Regions from separate parts of the Ideonella margarita genome, predicted to be linked through region 1. Evidence: predicted binding sites of a transcription regulator. Region 1 holds the regulator's gene; each other region holds the start of a gene.
What was found. Region 1 encodes FNR, which switches genes on or off when oxygen is low (the NO sensors DNR and NnrR bind a similar motif). Its sites were predicted from a motif close to TTGATNNNNATCAA; they were not measured.
Positions count from the first base shown of each region.

Region 1 (6,776 bases):
GACCTATCCGTTCTACGTGATCCGTGTGCTGGGTGGCGCGCTCTACCTGGGCGGCATGTTGATCATGGGCTGGAACACGTTCATGACGATTGTCAACGGCAAGACGACGCAACAGGCGATCCCTGCTGTGGTCGCTCACGCCTGATCGAGGAGTAAAACAACATGGCTGACAACCGCAAGCCCAGTGGTCACGAGAGGATCGAGACCAGCAACTTCCTGATGATCGTGCTGATCCTGATCACGATCGCCTTCGGCGGCATGGTCGAGATCGTGCCCCTGTTCTTCCAGCGCTCGACGACGCAACCGGTGGAAGGCCTCAAGCCCTACACCGCGCTGCAGCTGGCTGGCCGCGACATCTACGTGCGCGAAGGCTGCTACGGCTGCCACTCGCAGATGGTGCGTCCGTTCCGTGCAGAAACGCTGCGCTACGGCCCGTACTCGGTGGCTGGTGAATTCGTCTACGACCACCCGTTCCAGTGGGGCTCCAAGCGCACCGGCCCTGACCTGCACCGGGTGGGCGGCCGCTACTCTGACGAATGGCACCGTGTTCACCTGAACAACCCGCGTGACGTTGTGCCCGAGTCGAACATGCCTGCTTACCCCTGGCTGCTGGCCAACCAGGTGAACCCGGCTGACATGGGCGACAAGATGAAGGCCCTGCGCATGGTGGGCGTGCCCTACACCGACGACGAGATCGCCCAGGCGGGCGACGCGGTGAAGGGCAAGACGGAAATTGAAGCCGTCATCGCCTACCTGCAGGTGCTGGGCACGGCCCGCAAGTGAGAGATCAGGAGTTTTCGATGGACTTCGACATCAACGTGATGCGCAGCGTCGTGACGCTGGTTTCGCTGGTGCTCTTTCTGGGGCTGATGCTCTGGACCTGGAGCCGCAAGCGCAAGGACTTCTTCGATGACGCCGCCCAGGTGCCGTTCCTGGACGACGATGCGCCCGTCGGAACCTCCGATCGCCCATGAGACACGGCGGGTTGCGCCTTCTGGTGCCCCCCGCTCAAGGAGTAAATGACATGAGTGACTTTTTCAGCAATGGCTGGTCGCTGTTCGTGGCGGGCATCGTCATCGGCGGCCTGGCCTTCTGCGTGTTCGTGCTGGCGGTGGCCAGCAAGCGCGTCAAGATGGCCGATGACAACACCACCGGCCACGTGTGGGACGAAGACTTGAAGGAGATGAACAACCCGCTGCCGCGCTGGTGGATGGGCTTGTTCATCCTGACCATCGTGTTCGCGGCGATCTACCTGTCGCTGTACCCGGGCCTGGGTGCCAGCGAAGGCACCTTGAAGTGGTCGGCTGTGGGGCAGCTCAAGGGTGAGAACGAGAAGGCAGCGGCCGCCATGGCGCCCGTCTACGCCGGCTTCGCCAACCTGAGCGCCGAGCAGATGGCCAAGAACCCGCAGGCCATGGCCATCGGTGAGCGCCTCTACGTTAACAACTGCGCCCAGTGCCACGGCGCTGACGCACGCGGCAGCAAGGGCTTCCCGAACCTGGCCGACAGTGACTGGCTGGGCGGCTCCGGCCCCGAGTACATCGAGAAGACCATCAAGGAAGGTCGCCAGGGCGTCATGCCTCCGATGGCTGCTGCAGTGGGCACCTCGGAAGATGTGCGCAACGTGGCCAACTATGTGCTGAGCCTGTCGGACAGCCCGCACAACTCGGTCGCGGCCCAATTGGGCAAGGCCAAGTTCGCGGCGTGCGCGGCCTGCCACGGTGCAGACGGCAAGGGCAACCCGCTGATGGGCGCCCCGAACCTGACCGACAAGGTCTGGCTGCACGGCTGGGGTGAACCCGCCATCGTGGCCATGGTCAACAACGGCAAGACCAACGTGATGCCGCCGCAAGGCCACCGCTTCACGCCGGAGCAGCTGAAGGTGCTGACCGCCTATGTCTGGAACCTGAGCCAGGCCACCAAGGTCGCTGCGCAGTGATCTGATGAATCTGTATGAGTGAGACCACGCCTGCATCCAACGCCGCCGCCGTCACTGACGACGCGGACAAGTCCGGGACCGTGGTCTCGCTCTATCAGAAACAGAAGAAGATCTACGCGCGTGCCGTCACCGGCCTGTTCGCCACCTGGCGATGGGCCCTGGTGTGGATCACCCAACTGGTGTTCTACGGCCTGCCTTGGCTGGTCTGGAACGACCGCCAGGCCGTGCTGTTTGACCTGGCTTCGCGCCGGTTCTACATCTTCGGTCTGGTGCTCTACCCGCAAGACCTGATCTACCTGTCGGGTCTGCTGATGATCTCGGCGTACGCGCTGTTCCTGTTCACGGCCGTGGCAGGGCGCCTGTGGTGCGGCTTCGCCTGCCCGCAGACGGTGTACACCGAGATCTACATGTGGTTCGAGCAGCGCATCGAGGGCGACCGCGCCCAGCGCATGCGCCTCGACGAAGGCCCGTGGACGCTGGAGAAGCTCTGGCGCAAGACGGCCAAGCAATCGGTCTGGATCCTGTTCGGCCTCTGGACCGGTTTCACCTTCGTTGGCTACTTCACGCCCATCAAGACGCTGGCCGCCGAGGCGATGACGCTCGGCTTCGGGCCGTGGGAATGGTTCTGGGTGCTGTTCTACGGCTTTGCCACCTACGGCAACGCCGGCTACATGCGTGAGCAGGTCTGCAAGTACATGTGCCCGTACGCGCGCTTCCAGAGCGTGATGTTCGACCACGACACCCTGATCATCAGCTACGACAGCGAGCGGGGCGACCCGCGTGGCCCGCGCTCCAAGAAGGCTGACCCGGCGCAACTGGGTCTGGGTTCGTGCATCGACTGCGGCCTGTGCGTGCAGGTCTGCCCGACCGGCATCGACATCCGCAAGGGCCTGCAGTACGAGTGCATCGGCTGTGCCGCCTGCATTGACGTGTGCGACGGCATCATGGACAAGATGGGTTATCAACCCGGCCTGATCCGTTACGCCACCCAGAACAGCCTGTCCCAGCATCTCGACAAACAGCAGATCCTCAAGCGGGTGCTGCGCCCGCGGGTGCTGATCTACACGGCCATCCTCGCCATCATCTGCGGTGCCTTCGTGGCCAGCATTGCGCTGCGTGATCCTTTCCGCGTGGACGTGGTGCGTGACCGCGCCTCGCTGGCCAGGCAGGTGGAGGATGGGCGCATCGAGAACGTTTACCGCCTGCAGATCATGAACGCCGCCGAGCGCGTGCAGCACTACCGCATCCATGTCGACGGCTTGACCGGCATCAAGCTGGTGGGTGTGCCTGAGGTGGTGGAGGTCTTGCCGGCCGAGGCGCGGTGGATCACGGTGTCGGTGCAGGTGCCGTATGAATCGAGCCAGCAGGCCGGCGCCGGTGCCCACCCGATCCATTTCCAGATCGAACGTGTGCCAGGGGAGGGGGCGCCATCCGCCATCACCCTGAGCGAAAAATCAACCTTCATCGTGCCGCGCTGAGCGGACGCAGGAACACAGCATGTCGACCTCCGAGATTTCCCCTGTTGCAAGCCCTGCTGCGCCGGCCCAAAGTGGCAAGGCGTGGTTCCGCCATCCGATGATGTGGCTGGTGGTGGGCGGGCCCGTGGTGGTGGTGTGTGCCAGCCTGACCACGGCGGTCATCGCAGTGCGCGGGGCTGACCCGGTACTGGACCGCGACGACCCGAGCGTCACCGTCAACATCAAGGACGGTGCCGACGGCAACACACCCGCCATGCAGGCCCGCAACCACGCCGCTACGCCCAAGCCCTAGTCCTTCAGGAGAACACCATGAGCACCCCGAAGACACCGTTCAGCGTCCGCACCGTCGGCATCCTCTGGCCGGCTTTCCTGATGGCAGGGGTGCTTGAAATGCTGGTGTTCTCGGTGGTTGATCCGGGCACGCTGATGTGGTTTGGCGGTGCTGCCATCGAGTGGTCGCCGAAGGCCGTCTACAGCGTCTCGTTCTTCGTCTTCTGGGCCGTGATCGCCACCTCAGGGGCCTTGTCGCAGTTGCTGCTGACCATGCCCGCTGACCACTTCGACGAGCCGCTGACCGGCCCCGGGCACAGCGCCTGAGCTGAAACAAAAAAGGGCCGCTCGATGCGGCCCTTGTTCATGGTGGGTTGGCTCCGATGGAGCCCACCGGAATCCGCGTTCAGCAGGCGCCGCCAGCCCCGTTCACCAGTTGCTGCAGGCCAGCCTGGTCGACGATGCGGATCTGGCGCTGCTTCACCTCCAGCAGGCCCTCTTCCTGGAACTTCGAGAACGTGCGGCTTACCGTTTCGAGCTTGAGGCCCAGGTAGCTGCCGATTTCCTCGCGCGTCATCCGCAGGATCAATGAAGAGGCCGAGAACCCCCGGGCCTGCAGCCGCTGCGTCAGGTTCAGCAGGAAGGCAGCCAGTCGTTCCTCGGCGCGCATGCTGCCCAGCAGCAGCATCACGCCGTGGTCGCGAACGATCTCGCGGCTCATGATCTTGTGGAACTGGTGCTGCAGGTCGGTGAACTCGCGCGACAGCTCTTCCAGCTGGCTGTACGGAATCACGCACACCTGGGAGTCTTCCAGTGCCACTGCGTCGCAGGAGTGGCGGTCATTGCTGATGCCGTCCAGGCCCAGCAACTCGCCCGCCATCTGGAAGCCGGTGACCTGGTCGCGCCCGTCTTCGGACGACACGCAGGTCTTGAAGAAGCCGGTGCGCACGGCGTAGAGAGACTGGAACTCGTCGCCCGAGCGGAAGAGGGTGTCGCCGCGCGCCACGGTGCGGCGGTTGGCCACCAGGCTGTCGAGCTTCTCCAGGTCGGGGCTGGCCAGCCCGACGGGCAGGCACAGTTCACGCAAGTTGCAGCTGGAGCAGGCGACCTTGAAGGCGTCGGCCTTCACGCGCTGGGTGTCGGTGGTCATGGCTTTCATTATGGCGTGCGCGGCCTCAGGGGCCGAAGGGCATGACAGGTCGTGCGGGGAGCAGGTGGGCAGCATGATCTTCCTCAATCGATGCGCCATTCTTGGACGGGCGCCGCGCCGCACCCTTGAGCCAGATCAAGGCCGCTGCAGTGTGCTTTGGCACCATCACGGCCATGGCAAATCACATCCTTGAAGCGGCCACGCCGCTGCCAGTGGACCTGCTGCAACGTTTCGACGTGCCGGGCCCGCGCTACACCTCTTACCCGACCGCTGATCGCTTCGTGGAGGCGTTTGGTCCGGCCGATTACCTGGGCGCTCTGCACCAGCGGGCCGAGGGCGCCATGGTGGGCGGCAAGAAGCCGCTGTCCATCTATGTGCACATCCCGTTCTGCGAATCGGTGTGCTACTACTGCGCCTGCAACAAGGTGATCACCAAACACCATGAGCGCGCCACCGAATACCTCGATGTGCTGGAGGCCGAAGTGGCCCTGCATGCACAGGCGCTGGGCGGCGTGCAGAACGTGTCGCAGCTGCACTTCGGTGGTGGCTCGCCCACCTTCCTGAGTGACGCCGAGCTCAGCCGGGTGATGGCGTTCCTGCAGAAGAGCTTCCGGCTCGCCCCGGGGGCCGAGGTGTCGATCGAGGTCGACCCGCGCACCGCTGACCCGCAACGCCTGGCGCACCTGCGGCAGCTCGGCTTCAATCGCTTGAGTTTCGGCGTGCAGGACCTGGACCCCGAGGTGCAGAAGGCCGTGCACCGGGTGCAGTCGCCCGAGAGCATCCAGAGCCTGATGGTGTGCGCCCGCGAACTGGGGTTCGAGTCGATCAATGTCGATCTGATCTACGGCCTGCCGAAGCAGACGCCCGAGACCTTCGCCCGCACCATCAACCAGATCGGCGAGTGGCGGCCTGACCGCATCGCGCTGTATGCCTATGCGCATCTGCCCTCGCGCTTCAAGCCGCAGCGGCGCATTGATGGCAGCCAGCTGCCGCCCCCTGAGCACCGCATCAGCATGCTGTCGGGCGCCATCGGTGGCTTCCTGGGCCACGGCTACACCTACATCGGCATGGACCACTTTGCGCTGTCCACCGATTCACTGGCGGCGGCCAAGCGGCAAGGGCGGCTGCATCGCAACTTCCAGGGCTACAGCACGCAGCCTGATTGCGATCTGATCGGGCTGGGCGTGTCGTCGATCGGCCGCATGGGCGCCACCTACAGCCAGAACGCGAAGACGCTGCCCGAGTATTACGACGCCATCCGCCAAGGCCAGTTTGCCGTGGTGCGCGGCTTGGCATTGACGCGTGATGACCTGCTTCGCCGTGCCGTGATCATGGCGCTGATGTGCCAGGGTCGGCTGGAGTTCGAATCGATCGAGCTGGCGCACCTGATCAGCTTCAACGAGTACTTCCGCAATGAGCTCTCGCAGCTGCAGCCGTACGTTGACATGGGTCTGGTGACGGTGACTCCGGGCGCTATCCAGATCACGGCAGCGGGGTGGTTCTTCGTGCGCGCCATCGCCATGTGCTTTGACCGGCATTTGCAGGCCGACCGTGTTCGGGAGCGTTTTTCGCGCATCATCTGAGGGTGAACTTCGCTTTGCTTTTGAGCGCCCTGTTGATGGGCTTGGCTGGCTCCGTGCATTGCGTGGCCATGTGCAGTGGCCCCAGCGCGGCGGCCGTGGCGGCTTGCGGCAGCGGGCGCCCGGCGGGTGCCTGGGCGGGCTTTCACCTCGGGCGCTTGCTGGGGTACACGGCTGCAGGTGCCGTGGTGGCTTCCAGCGTGAGTGCGCTGGCCTGGCTGGGCGCCTGGACACCCGCGCTGCGCCCACTCTGGACGCTGGCTCATCTGGCAGCCCTGGCGCTGGGGCTGTGGCTGTTGTGGCAGGGGCGACAACCGGAATGGCTGGAATCGCTGGGCCGGCAAACGCCGCGCGCCAGC
Region 1 is NZ_JBBUTI010000004.1:437,662-444,437, forward strand. Features, by position in the region: gene ccoN (cytochrome-c oxidase, cbb3-type subunit I) at 1-145, shown strand, start outside; gene ccoO (cytochrome-c oxidase, cbb3-type subunit II) at 163-783, shown strand; gene AACH00_RS07405 (cbb3-type cytochrome oxidase subunit 3) at 801-974, shown strand; gene ccoP (cytochrome-c oxidase, cbb3-type subunit III) at 1,025-1,939, shown strand; gene ccoG (cytochrome c oxidase accessory protein CcoG) at 1,954-3,417, shown strand; gene AACH00_RS07420 (nitrogen fixation protein FixH) at 3,437-3,709, shown strand; gene AACH00_RS07425 (hypothetical protein) at 3,727-4,014, shown strand; gene fnr (fumarate/nitrate reduction transcriptional regulator Fnr) at 4,094-4,837, opposite strand; gene hemN (oxygen-independent coproporphyrinogen III oxidase) at 5,011-6,420, shown strand; gene AACH00_RS07440 (sulfite exporter TauE/SafE family protein) at 6,423-6,776, shown strand, end outside.

Region 2 (6,776 bases), on a different contig from region 1:
GCGGCGCTGAGCCCAATGCCGAGACCGAGATCGAGGCGCGCAAGCAGGAAGCCCAGCAGATCCTGGCCCTGCACAGCGCCTTGCCGGGCACCGAGCAACCGCTGTGGAAGACGCTGGAGCTGAGCTATTTCGCGCGGCACGACGCCACCGAAATCGCCTGGCATGCACGGGCCCTGTGGCGCCATCTGGAAACGGCGGTGCCCATCGTCCGGGCGCGTCCATCGCCCATCGGCGACGGCCTGCAGGTGCTGGTGTTTTCGCCCGACCGCCCTGACCTGTTCGCCCGCATCTGCGGCTACTTCGACGGCGCCGGTTTCTCCATTCAGGACGCCAAGGTTCACACCACGCGCGCGGGCTTTGCGCTCGACACCTTCCAGGTGGTGAGCCCGGCGGCCGAAGGCCATGGGGCCTCAGCCTACCGCGACATGATCTCGCTGGTCGAAACCCAAGCCATCCTCGCCTTGTCGAGCGACGGCCCGCTGCCGGCGCCGGGTCGCGGCCGTGTGTCGCGCCGCGTGCGCTCGTTCCCGGTCAAGCCGCGCGTGTTGTTGCGGCCTGACGAACGCGGCCAACGCTGGCTGCTGTCGGTCAGTGCCAGCGACCGCTCCGGCCTGCTGTACGCCATCGCCCGGGTGCTGGGCGCGCACGGCATCAGCCTGCAACTGGCCAAGGTGTCCACGCTGGGTGAGCGGGTGGAAGACACGTTCCTGGTGAGCGGCTCGGCCCTGCAGCAGCCCAAGTTGCAGTTGCAGATGGAGTCGGAATTGCTGGATGCGATCGGCGCTGCGCCATGAGCTTCAGCACGGTGAATGCCGCCGAATGGCTGGCCGACCCCAGCGCGTTCGACACGGTGATCGACGTGCGTTCGCCCTCGGAGTTTGCGGAGGACCACTTGCCGGGCTCGGTCAACTGGCCGGTGCTGGACGACCTGGAGCGCGCCCGCGTGGGCACGATCTACAAACAGGTGTCCACCTTCGAGGCGCGCAAGGTGGGGGGCGCGTTGGTGTCGCGCCGCATCGCCGACATCCTCGATCAATGGGTGGCTGACAAGCCGAAAGACTGGCGACCGCTGGTGGTGTGCTGGCGCGGTGGCCAACGCTCGGGCAGCCTGAGCCTGGTGCTGGCGCAGGTGGGTTTTCGCACCCGGCAACTGGCCGGCGGCTACAAGGGCTTCCGGGCCTGCGTGCGCGATGAGCTGACCACGCTGCCGGGGCAGTTCACCTGGCAGGTGATTTCCGGCCGCACCGGCAGTGGCAAGACGCGTCTGCTGCATGCGCTGCGTGATGCGGGCGCCCAGACGCTGGACCTGGAAGCACTGGCCGCCCACCGTGGTTCGGTGCTGGGCGGACTGCCCAACCAGCCCCAACCCAGCCAGAAGCGCTTTGAGTCCCTGGTGTGGGGTGCGTTGAAGCAGCTGGACCCGACACGTCCGGTGTTCGTTGAAAGCGAAAGCCGCAAGATCGGCCAGCGTCAGGTGCCTGAGGCCTTGCTGCAGTCGATGCGCAATCCGGCCACGCTGATCGAGGTCAGCATGCCCTTGCCCGGCCGGGTGGAGTTGCTGCTGGAAGAGTATCCAGAGTGCACCGAAGACGTGGCCGGCTTTTGCCAGCGCCTGGATGCATTGATCGAGCTGCGTGGCCGCGAGCTGGTGGGTGAGTGGCAGGGCCAGGCCCAGCGCGGCGACTGGCACCCCCTGCTGCACACGCTGCTTGGGCGGCACTACGACCCGCTCTACGACAAGTCGACCCAAGGGAACTTCCGCGCGACCTGCCTGCGCCGCGAGTTGGAACTGGTTGACGGCCGCTCTGCCAGCATGCTGGCCGCAGCCACTGCCTTGCTGGGCTGAGCCCACCCGGAGCCAGCCGAGGGCCAACGCGCAGCCGGGCGGTGCATGCAGTGAATCAACACCGCTTCACCGTTGCCGGCGCAGTCGCGGCATCATGTGCAAACGTGTTCGTGCTTGCTGTTTGTCAAGCGACGAGCCACCCGTCCCTGTCAGGATAGCGTCCCATGTCGAACCGTCTGGCCGAGAAGGCCTTGCAAGAATCCCGCAGCTTTGGCGTACGCCGCATTCCGGCGTTGCGCCCGCTGGGCTGGCTCGCGCGCGGGTGGTCAGACCTGATGAACTGCCCCGTGCCCGGCCTGTTGCACGGCTTGGTGCTGGCCGGCATCGGCGGTTTGCTCACGGCCTGGGCCAGGCACCAGTTCTGGCTGCTGGTCGGCGCGTTCTCTGCATTCCTGCTGGTGGCCCCCATTCTGGCCACGGGGCTGTACGCCGTCAGCCGCAGCCTCGAAAAAGGCGAGAAGCCCACGCTGCAGACGGCCATGAAGGCCTGGCAGCCGAATGACGGTCGCCTTGTGGTGTTTGGCCTGTTGCTCGCTTTCGCGGGCCTGGGCTGGGTGCTCACGTCCGCCTCGCTCATCACCGGCTTTGCACCCGTCCGCATCCAGACGCCGGTTGATTTCCTGCGCCATGTGGTGCTGGCGCCCACCGGGCACTTGTTCGAGATCTGGCTGGCCTTGGGTGCCCTGCTCGCCGCACCCGTATTCGCTTCCAGCGTGGTGGCCATCCCGCTGCTGCTCGACCGCCATGTCGGCGTGCTGGGGGCCGTGTTCACCAGCTGGCGCGTGGTGATGGAACATCCGGTGCCCATGGCTTTCTGGGCGGCCCTGCTGCTGTTGCTGACCGGCCTGGGCATGGCCTCGATGCTGTTCGGCCTGATCATCGTTGTGCCCTGGCTGGCCCATGCCAGCTGGCACGCCTATCGCGACGTCGTGGACACCTCCGGGCTGTCGGAGCGCAATTGAATGTTCGGATATTCCGAAGAACAGATCGCGTGGTTCGGCCTGACCTTCGGGGTCTCGGCCTTCATGCTGTACATGGTGTTCATCATCCTGCAGTTGGCCCGTGAGTCTCGCGCCGGCCGGTTCGGCACCTTCGTGCTGTTGCTGGGCCTGGGTGTTGGCCTGCTGGGCTTTGCGGCCAAAGGTCTGATCAAGTTCTTCATGGCCGGCATCGTCGAATGAGCTCAGGCGCACCTGCGGCTGAGGGCGCGTCTTCGCCCGTGCAGCGCCACGCCTGGTACGACGACGCCCAGGCCCTGCTCATCGGCACCTTGTTCGTCAGCCTGGGCCTTTTGATGTTCCGGCACGTCGGCTTGATGACGGGTGGCACCGTGGGCCTGGCGCTGCTCGTGAAGTTCGCCAGCGGCTGGGCCTTCGGTCCGGTCTTTTTTGCCATCAACCTGCCGTTTTACTGGCTGGCGTGGAAACGCATGGGGCTGCGTTTCACGGTGAAGACATTGACGGCCGTGAGCCTCTTGGCCCTGCTCAGCGAAACGCTGCCGCAGTGGATCAGCCTGCAGGCCATTCACCCGGTGTTCGCGGCACTGGTAGGCGGCCTGCTCATCGGCACCGGCTTCATCATCTTGTTCCGCCACAAGGCCAGCCTGGGTGGCCTCAACATGCTGGTGCTGTGGCTGCAGGACCGCTTTGGCTGGCGCGCTGGCGTGGTGCAGATGGCGCTGGACGCGCTGATCTTGCTGGCGGCCTGGCCGTGGGTTGATGCGCAGCGACTGGCGCTGTCGGTGCTGGCTGCGGTGGCCATGAACGTGGCGCTGGCCGTGAACCACAAGCCGGGCCGCTACATCGCGTTCTGACGTGCTCGGACGTGTTCTTACGCGTTTTGTTTGCCCATGAAAAAAGCGGCCCGAGGGCCGCTTCGCTTTTGGTTGAAGCCTTGCGGCGTCAGCCCATGTGCAAACCACCGTTGCAGGAAAAGTCTGCACCCGTGGTGAAGCCCGAATCCGGGCCGGCCAGCCAGGCCACCACCGAGCCGATTTCCTCAGGCGTGCCCAGACGCTTCACGGGAATGGTGGCAACGATCTTCTCCAGCACTTCCGGCTTGATGGCGCGGACCATGTCGGTGCCGATGTAGCCCGGGCTGACGGTGTTCACGGTCACGCCCTTGGCGGCCATTTCCTGGGCCAGGGCCATCGTGAAGCCGTGCATGCCGGCCTTGGCAGCCGAGTAGTTCGTCTGGCCCGCCTGGCCCTTTTCACCGTTCACCGACGAGATCTGGATGATCCGGCCAAAACCGCGCTCGACCATGTCCGGCACCACTTGCTTGGTGACGTTGAACATCGAGTTCAGGTTGGTGTCGATGACCGCGTGCCAGTCGTCCGGCGTCATCTTCAGGAACATGCGGTCCTTGGTGATGCCGGCGTTGTTCACCAGCACATCGATCGGGCCGTGCTCTTCCTTCGACTTCGCGAAGGCGGCCACGGTCGATTCCCAATCCGCCACGTTGCCCACGGAGGCGTGGAACTCATAGCCCAGGGCCTTCTGCTCATCGAGCCACTTCGTGTAATCGCGGCTCGGGCCACAACCGGCCACCACGGTGAAGCCTTCCTTGGCCAGGCGTTGGCAGATGGCGGTTCCGATACCACCCATGCCACCCGTCACGTATGCAACTTTCTTCGTCATCTTCATGCTCCTCTAACCAGATCCATTGAGCCGGCCAGACACACTATGGCGCCTGGCCCGCATGCGGGAAGTCCGTGCTTACCCGTTGATGTTGTCGCGCTTCAGCGCTCGACCGTCAGGGCCACGCCCATGCCGCCGCCGATGCACAGCGAGGCGATGCCCTTCTTGGCATCGCGGCGCAGCATCTCGTGCAGCAGCGTCACCAGGATGCGGCAGCCAGACGCGCCGATCGGGTGACCGATGGCGATGGCGCCACCGTTCACATTGACCTTGGACATGTCCCAGCCCATTTCCTTGTGCACGGCGCAAGCCTGCGCTGCGAAGGCTTCGTTGATTTCCAGCAGGTCCAGATCGGCGGCCTTCCAGCCAGCGCGCTCCAGCGCCTTGCGGGCGGCGGGCACCGGGCCCATGCCCATGTAGGCGGGGTCGAGGCCGGCGCTGGCGTAGCTGGCAATGCGGGCCAGCGGGGTCAGGCCCAGGGCGGCAGCCTTGGCAGCCGTCATCAGCATCACGCCGGCTGCGCCGTCGTTCAGTCCCGACGCGTTGCCGGCCGTCACCGAACCCGCCTTGTCGAACGCCGGGCGCAGGCCAGCCAGCGCTTCGGCGTTGGTCTTGCGATTCAGGAATTCGTCGGTGTCGAACACCAGCGCATCACCCTTCTTCTGGGGAATGCTCACGCCGACGATCTCGTCCTTGAACTTGCCGGCATCTTGCGCGGCTGCGGCCTTCTGCTGCGAGGCCAGGGCCAGTGCATCCTGCTGCTCGCGGGTGATGCCGTACTGCTTGGCCACGTTCTCGGCGGTGATGCCCATGTGGTACTGGTTGTACACGTCCCAAAGACCATCGTTGATCATGGTGTCGACCAGCTTCCAGTCGCCCATGCGCTGACCGTCACGGCTGTTGGGCAGCACGTGCGGGGCGGCGCTCATGTTTTCCTGGCCACCAGCGATGATGATCTCGCTGTCGCCATCACGGATGGCCTGTGCGCCGAGCATCACGGCCTTCAGGCCCGAGCCGCACACCTTGTTGATCGTCATGCCGGGCACGCCATGGGGCAGGCCTGCCTTGATCACCGACTGGCGCGCCGGGTTCTGGCCGGAACCGGCCGTCAGCACCTGGCCGAGGATGACCTCGCCGATCTGCTCACCCGACAGGCCGCTGCGCTGCAGCAAGGCCTGGATGACGGTGGCGCCCAGCTGGGGAGCCGCTACCTTGGCGAGGGTGCCGCCGAACTTGCCCACCGCGGTGCGGGCTGCTGCAACGATGACGATGTCTGTCATTTGGGGTCTCCTGGATGGTCGCGATGATGTGATCGGTACGGCGCTGCCCCCGGTGTGGCGGGCAGCACCAGGCCCGGTCAGGCCTTTTGCTTGACGTAGCGCCCGGGGGCGGGCTCGATGACCTTGTGGGCGCGGCTGCCGGGGGTCTTGGGCGCGGCAACCAGCTTGCCGGCATGGCCTCCCAGCCACTCCGACCAGTCGGTCCACCAGCTGCCCGGCACTTCCGTGGCCTTGGCCAGCCAGTCATCGGCCTTGGCCGGCAGCTGGTCGTTCAGCCAGTGGCTGCGCTTGTTGGCCTTGGGCGGGTTGATGACGCCGGCGATGTGGCCGGAGGCCCCGAGCACGAAGCGCTTCTTGCCGCTGAAGATGCCGGTGGACGCATAAGCGCCCTGCCACGGAACGATGTGATCTTCACGCGAGCCGTAGATATAGACCGGGGCCTTGATCTTGCCGAGGTCGAGCTTCTCGCCGCACACCGTGACCTTGCCCGGCACCTTGAGGTTGTTTTCAAGGTAGGTGTTACGCAGGTACCAGCAGTACATCGGCCCTGGCAGGTTGGTGGAGTCGCCGTTCCAGTACAGCAGGTCGAACGGCGGGGGCGATTCGCCCTTGAGGTAGTTGCCCACCACGTAGTTCCACACCAGATCGTTGGGCCGCAGGAAGCTGAAGGTCGTCGCCAGTTCCTGTCCCTTCAACAAGGCCGGGCCCTTGGGCGAATCTGCACCGAGCGTCATCTCGCGCATCTGCACCATCGCTTCGTCGATGAACAGATCCAGTACACCGGTGTCGGCAAAGTCGACAAAGGTGGTCAGCAAGGTGACCGACGCTGCGGGTTGCTCACCACGCGCAGCCAGCACGCCAAGCGCCGTGGCCAGGATGGTGCCGCCGACGCAGAAGCCCAGCGTGTTGATGGTGGGCGCGCCGGTGATCTCCTGCACCACGTTGATGGCGCGAATGGCGGCATCCTCGATGTAGTTGTCCCAGGTCTTGGCCACCACGCTGTCGTCGGCA
Region 2 is NZ_JBBUTI010000014.1:101,091-107,866, forward strand. Features, by position in the region: gene AACH00_RS17830 ([protein-PII] uridylyltransferase) at 1-794, shown strand, start outside; gene mnmH (tRNA 2-selenouridine(34) synthase MnmH) at 791-1,846, shown strand; gene AACH00_RS17840 (DUF2189 domain-containing protein) at 2,011-2,808, shown strand; gene AACH00_RS17845 (DUF2788 domain-containing protein) at 2,809-3,027, shown strand; gene AACH00_RS17850 (YitT family protein) at 3,024-3,659, shown strand; gene phbB (acetoacetyl-CoA reductase) at 3,748-4,485, opposite strand; gene AACH00_RS17860 (acetyl-CoA C-acetyltransferase) at 4,587-5,765, opposite strand; gene phaC (class I poly(R)-hydroxyalkanoic acid synthase) at 5,843-6,776, opposite strand, start outside.
Region 2: the regulator FNR is predicted to act here: its motif matches at 1,961-1,974, upstream of AACH00_RS17840 (DUF2189 domain-containing protein).

Region 3 (6,776 bases), on a different contig from region 1:
CATCGGACAGATCGAAGGCGGCTTCGTGCAGGGCATGGGCTGGCTGACCACCGAAGAGCTGGTGTGGCACCCAACCAGCGGCAAGCTGCTGAGCCACGCGCCATCAACCTACAAGATCCCGACAGCGAACGACGTGCCGGCAGCCCTGCACACCCGGCTGTTCAACAACGCCAATGTGGAAGACAGCATCCACCGCAGCAAGGCCGTGGGCGAGCCCCCGCTGCTGCTGGGCTTTGCCGTGCTGCTGGCCCTGCGCGATGCGGTGGCCGCCTGCGGCCCGGCCGGCGCCCAGCCACCATTGAGCGCCCCCGCCACGCCCGAAGCGCTGCTGCGCGCCGTGGACGCCGTGCGCGCACCGTGATGCACAGCCTCATCGGCCATCGCAACGCCGACCGGGCCGGGCACCTGCAGGCGGCTGAGGCCACGCTGGCCGTGGCCCGCCACTGGGTGGCCACCGGTGAGCCGGCGATGCTGGTGCGGGTCGGCCAGACCAAGGGCTCGGTGCCGCGCGAAACCGGCACCTGCATGCTGGTGAGTGCGCAGCATGTGGCCGGCACCATCGGCGGTGGCCACCTGGAGCAGCAGGCCATCGCCCGTGCCCGAGAGCAGCTGGCGCGCGGGCACGACACCCACCCTTCCGCCTGGCCCGTGGCGCTCGGCCCGTCGCTGGGCCAGTGCTGTGGTGGCGCCCTGACACTGCACTTCGAGCCGCTGGACGACACCCGCCTGCGCAGCTGGACGGCACCGGCCCCGCGCTTCACGCTGCAGCTGCACGGTGCTGGCCATGTGGGCCGCGCGGTGGTGCAACTGCTCGGCCAGGTGCCCTGCCAGGTGGAATGGATCGATGAGCGCGAGAGCGAATTCCCCGCCGGCCCGCTGCCCGAACACATCCGTCGGGTGTGCGTGGAACCGGTTGAGGCCGAGGTGCCGCTGGCAGCGCCGGGCACCTTCTATCTGGTGCTGACCCACAACCACGACCTCGACCTGCGCCTGGCCCACGCCATCCTCAAGCGCCAGGACGCGGGTTGGTTCGGCCTGATCGGCTCAGCCACCAAGCGCGCCCGGTTTGAACACCGCCTGCAGGAGCGCGGCATCCCGGCCGATGCCCTGGCGCGCATGCATTGCCCGATCGGTTTGCCGGGCATCGACGGGAAGGAGCCGGGGGTGATCGCGGTGTCCGTCGTCGCCCAAATGCTGCAAGCGCATAAGTTAAGTCAAAAAATGTTTTAGGGGTGCAAATAGCGGGTCGCTTATGCGATTCTCGTTGCAGCGACAATGTTTCAGCCGCCCACTTCGGGCGGTTTTTGCTGTTTCCCCGGGAGTTACCTGATGCAGATGGATGGCCTGACCGCCCTCGCCGGCTTGATCGTCGGCGTGTTGGTGGGTGTGACCGGCGTTGGCGGTGGCTCCCTGATGACCCCGATCCTGGTGCTGATGTTCGGCTGGGCCCCCCAAACCGCGGTGGGCACCGACTTGCTGTATGCGGCCATCACCAAGGTGTTCGGCACCGCCGTGCACCACAACCACGGCACCGTGGACTGGCAAGTGGTGCGCCGGCTGGCGCTGGGCAGCCTGCCCGCCGCGGCCTTGACGCTGGCGTGGATGCACTACTCGGAAGCCGCCCGCGTGAAGGACGGTTTCATCATCAGCGCCGTGGGCGTGATGCTGCTGATCACCGCGCTGGGCATCTTCCTGAAGGACTGGCTGCACGGCCTGGGCAAGCACCTGCGCGTCACCAACACCGAGAAGTTCAAGCACCTGCAACCCCCGCTGACGGTGGTGACCGGCATGGTGTTGGGCGTGCTGGTCACGCTCACCTCCATCGGCGCCGGCGCCCTGGGCACCGTGCTGCTGCTGTACCTCTACCCGCTGCGGCTGAATGCCAGCAAGCTGGTCGGCACCGACCTGGCCCACGCCATTCCGCTGACGCTGATCGCAGGCCTGGGCCACCTGACGCTGGGCAACGTGAACTTCACGCTGCTGCTCAACCTGCTGATCGGCTCGGTGCCGGGCGTGTTGGTGGGCGCCGTCATCAGCACCCGCGCGCCGCTGGCCCTGATCCGCTACGCCATCGGCGCCGTGCTGGCGGCCGTGGCGCTGAAGATGCTCACCCTGTGAAGGCCTGAGGATTCAACCGTTCGCCAGGCGTTCCAGCGCCGGCACGTCCAGCACGTGCACGGTGTAGCCCGCCACCTGGATCACGCCCTGGCTGGTGAAGCTGCGCATCAGACGTGACAGCGTTTCCGGCGTGATCGCCAGCTGCGACGCGATGTCGCGCTTGCGCAGCGGCAACTGCACCATGGCCTGCGCCGCGCTGGGGCCGTCGGGCACACAGTGTTCACGCAGCCAGGCGGCCAGCCGGGCTGGTGCGTCCTTGTGCATCAGATCCTGGGTGCTGCCCGCCAGCAGGCGCACCTCGCGGGCCAGCGTCAGAATCAAGCGCCGGGCCAGGCCGTGCTGGCGCTCCAGCAGCACCTGCAGCACGTCACGCGGCAACTCCAGCACCGTGGCCGTACTCAGTGCGCGCGCATCCTGCGGCGGCGCTTCGCCCAGCCAGGCAGCAGCCACATCCAGCCAGGCCGGGCCGTGCAGGTGGCGCTCGGTTCTGAACGTACCCACGGATTGCCGAACGCCCAGCGCCACGTCGCCTTCGAGCACCGCCACCAGCGCGGTGGCGCGCTCACTGCGGCTGAACAAGGCGGTGCCGGGGCTGACGCGGCGGGCGCGGGCCAGCTCGTTCAGCGTGGCGCATTCGGCCGCCGTCACGGCGGGGCCGCCAAACAGGCCGCCCCAGCCCACGGCATCGGGCAGCAGCGGCGCCATCACCGCGTCGCCGGGCAGCGCGGTGATCAGCACCGCCCGCGACGATGCACGCAAGCGCGTCAGCGGGGCGCGTTCGGGCGGGGTTCCGGTGGCGGTGTGGAGGTGGGCAACTGGGTCCATGGTCGGCGGTCGGTCTCGTTGTGGGGGCACTGTTGCCCAGCACCGGCGCCGGTGTGTTGCGCCAGATCAAGACCGGCCGCAGGCTGGGCACCCGGCAGCGCCACAATCAGACATGGCTCAACTTCCGCTCCCTCGCAGCGCCTCGGCCCCAGCGCTGCACGCCGGCCCCGCCGCGGGCACCGAGGCCCCGTTCGAGTTGCTGGCCGCCTGCCACGAGCGCCTGCAGCGCAGCCTGGGGCTGCTGCAGCGGCTGCTCAACCATGTCGCCCAACTGCCGGGGCAGATGCCTGATGAGCAAGCCACCCGCGCCGCGGTGGATGTGATGCGCTACTTCGACGTGGCTGCGCCGCTGCACCATGAAGACGAAGAGCGCCACATCATTCCGGCCCTGCAGGCCAGCGATGACCCACAGCTGATGGCAGCGGCGCAGCAGATGCTGGCCGATCACGCGCAGTTCCGGGCGGTGTGGCTCACGCTGCGAGCCGGGCTGGCCGACTTGGCTGCGAGCCGTTCACCGGCCGGGATGGCGGCATTGATGGCAACGAGCGACGCGTTCATCACGCTGCACCACAGCCACCTGGGCCTGGAAGACGGGCTGGTGTTTCCAGCCGCTCAAACCCGGCTGACGGCCGCAGAGCTGGCGGTGATGAGCACCGACATGGGCCGGCGCCGCGGCCTGGGCTGAGCACCGGCCGTCAGCGCGGCCTCAAGCCTCTCCGTCAGCGCCGCCGTTGTTCAGGCCGTGCTTGCGGATCTTGTCGTTCAGCGTGGTCTTGGGAATGCGCAGGGCCTGGGCGCTGCGGGCGATGTTGCCGCCCTGACGCCGCAACTCTTCGCGGATCAGGCTGCGCTCGAAGTCGTCCACCGTTTCGGCCAATGACAAGCCAGCCGGCGCGGGGGCTGCGGCCACCGCATCACCCAGCACATCGTTGCGCACGCCCAGCACCAGGCAGTCGGCCACGTTGCGCAGCTCGCGCACATTGCCGGGCCAGTGGTGGGTCATCAAGGCGCGCAGCTGCATGGTGGACACGGTGGGTTGCGGCAGGCCGTAGCGGCTGGCGGCCAGCAGCAGGAAGTGCTCGAGCAGCATCGGAATGTCTTCGCGGCGCTCACGCAGCGGCGGCAAGTCAATCGTCACCACGTTGAGGCGGTAATACAGGTCGCTGCGGAAGGTGTTCTGGTGTGCGCGCTGCAGCAGGTCGTCCTTGGTGGCGGCCACCACGCGGCAATCCACCGGCACACGCTGGTTCGAGCCCAGGCGCTCGATGACCCGGTCCTGCAGCACCCGCAGCAGCTTCACCTGCACGCCCATCGGCATGCTTTCCACTTCATCCAGGAACAGCGTGCCACCGTGGGCGTGTTCAATCTTGCCGATGCGGCGCTTCTGCGCGCCGGTGAAGGCGCCGGCCTCGTGGCCGAAAAGTTCGCTGTCGAGCAGGTTGTCGGGCAGGCCGCCGCAGTTCAGCGCCACCAGCGGCGCCTGGCGCCGGCCCGACAGCTCATGCAGCGCCTGCGCCACCACTTCCTTGCCAGTGCCGGTTTCACCGCGAATCAACACGTCGACCGACGACGACGCCACCCGGCTCACCAGCTGCCGCACCGCTTCCATCTGCGGCGAGCGCCCGACCAGCTTGCCGGCCACGCCTTCCTTCAGCGCCAGGGCCTGGCGCAGGCTGGCCACTTCCAGCGTCAGGCCGCGCTTTTCCATGGCCCGGCGCACCACTTCCACCAGCACCTCTGGCGAAAACGGCTTGGGGATGAAGTCATAGGCGCCGCTGCGCATGGCTTCCACGGCCAGCGTCACGTCGCCGTGGCCGGTGATCATGATGACCGGCAGGTCGGGGTCGAGCTCCTGGCAGCGGCGCACCAGCGACAGGCCGTCCGCCTTGGGCAGGCGCATGTCGGTCACCACCACACCGGCAAAGCCCGGCGTGATGAGCTTCAGGGCGGCCTCGGCCGATTCAACGGCATCCACCCGCAGGCCAGACAGCTGCAGCGCCTGCACGCAACCCAGCTGCATGTGCAGGTCGTCTTCCACCAGCAGCACGGACAACTCGAGACTCATGATGGGGTGTGTTCCTGTGGGTCTTGCGATCGAGGCGCGGCGGGCAGGCGCAGCACGAAGCAGGCGCCGCCTTCCGGTGCATTGCGGGCGTCCAGCTCACCGCCGGCTTCGCGGGCGATGTCGCGTGAAATGGCCAGGCCCAGGCCCAGGCCAACACCCGCTTCCTTGGTGCTGAAGAAGGGCTCGAACAAGCGCTCGAGCACGTCGGTGGCGAGGCCGGGGCCGGTGTCGCGCACGGTGATCACCACGCGCGGGGCAGCGGTTTCATCGGCGGTTTCATCGCCGGGTTCGGGCAGGTCGGGTCCGGCGTTCAAATGCAGCTCGCGCGGATGGCCTTCAGGCAGGGCGGCCATGGCATCGGCGGCATTGCCAATGAGGTTGATCAACACCTGCTCCAACCGGTTCGGGTCACACCAGGCCAGCGTCTGGCCGGGCTGCAGGTGGTTGTGCACCTGCACGCCGCCCTTGCGCAGGCGCTGGTCATACAGGAACAGCGCATTGCCCATGGCCACGGCGGTGTCGGTGCTGGCCGGTTGCGCGGCCGACTTGCGGGCGAAACCCTTGAGCGGCTGGATGATGCCGCCCATCTGGTCAGCCAGCCGGGTCAGGATGTTCAGGTTGCCCTGCACGGCGTTCATGTCGCCGCGGCGCATGAACTCCAGCGCATTGCCCGAGAGCGTGCGGATGGCGCCCAGCGGCTGCGTCAACTCATGCGTGATGCCGGTGGCCAGCTGGCCCAGCGCGGCCATCTTGCCGGCATGCACCAGCTCGTCCTGCGCGCGGCGCAGCGTGAGCTCGGCCTGCTCGCGCTCGGCCACTTCCTTGCGCAGCCGGTTGTTGGCTTCGCTCAGGGCACCGGTGCGCCGGGTCACCTTGTTTTCAAGTTCGGTATTAGCCTGCTCCAGCCAGCGCTTGGCCTGCAGCTTCTGGCTGAGGATGCGGCGCCGCTGGTTCACGAAGAGCGCCAGCAGCAGCAGGAAGCCGGTGGTCACGGCCGCCAGCAGGCTGTGCAGCACCGCCTGCTGACGCACGCGCTGCAGGTCGGTGAACATCATCAATCGCCAGTCCATGCCGTTCAGCGTGCGGCCCAGCACCAGCATGCCGCGGCTGGCCGGTCGTGGCCGCGCGCTGTTGGCATTCAAGCCATTGGGCAAGACGCCCTCGACGATCTGGCTGTCTTCATCGATGCGCAAATCCACCTGCAGCGGAAAGCGCCCCAGCCGCTGCTGGTTGTACATGCGGGTCAGCTGCAAATCGACGCGGCGCTCCAGCGGCAAATCGGCCAGCGTGGTGTAGCGCCATTCGGGCTGCGAAGACAGGATGACCACCTGGTTCGAATCGGCCAGCAGCGCCGGTGCGCCCAGCATGGCCCAAGCCTGGTTGATGGGCTCCAGGCTGATCTTGATGGTGGCCACGCCCGCCACCCGCGCGCCATCATGGATGGGGTGCGAGACGTAATAACCGGGCTGGCTGTCTTGCGTGCCGATGGCGAAATGCCGCCCTACCCGGCCCGACAACGCTTCAAGAAAAAACGGCCGGTAGGCCAGGTCTTCACCGACCATCGACGCGTCACTGGCCGCCAACACCGTGCCGCGCTCGTTCATCACGAACACCGACAGGCTGCCCAGGTGGGCATTCAGACGCCGCAGGTACAGGCTGGCGGCAGCCACGCGCTCGGCCTGCCCCGGCTGGCGCAGCAGGGCCACCACGTCCTGGTTGAGCTGCACCGTGGCCGGCACATGCTCCAGGCGCTTGATCATGCCCTCGA
Region 3 is NZ_JBBUTI010000010.1:51,462-58,237, reverse strand. Features, by position in the region: gene xdhB (xanthine dehydrogenase molybdopterin binding subunit) at 1-361, shown strand, start outside; gene xdhC (xanthine dehydrogenase accessory protein XdhC) at 361-1,230, shown strand; gene AACH00_RS14735 (sulfite exporter TauE/SafE family protein) at 1,330-2,118, shown strand; gene AACH00_RS14730 (Crp/Fnr family transcriptional regulator) at 2,131-2,943, opposite strand; gene AACH00_RS14725 (hemerythrin domain-containing protein) at 3,056-3,628, shown strand; gene AACH00_RS14720 (sigma-54-dependent transcriptional regulator) at 3,650-5,008, opposite strand; gene AACH00_RS14715 (ATP-binding protein) at 5,005-6,776, opposite strand, start outside.
Region 3: the regulator FNR is predicted to act here: its motif matches at 3,000-3,013, upstream of AACH00_RS14725 (hemerythrin domain-containing protein).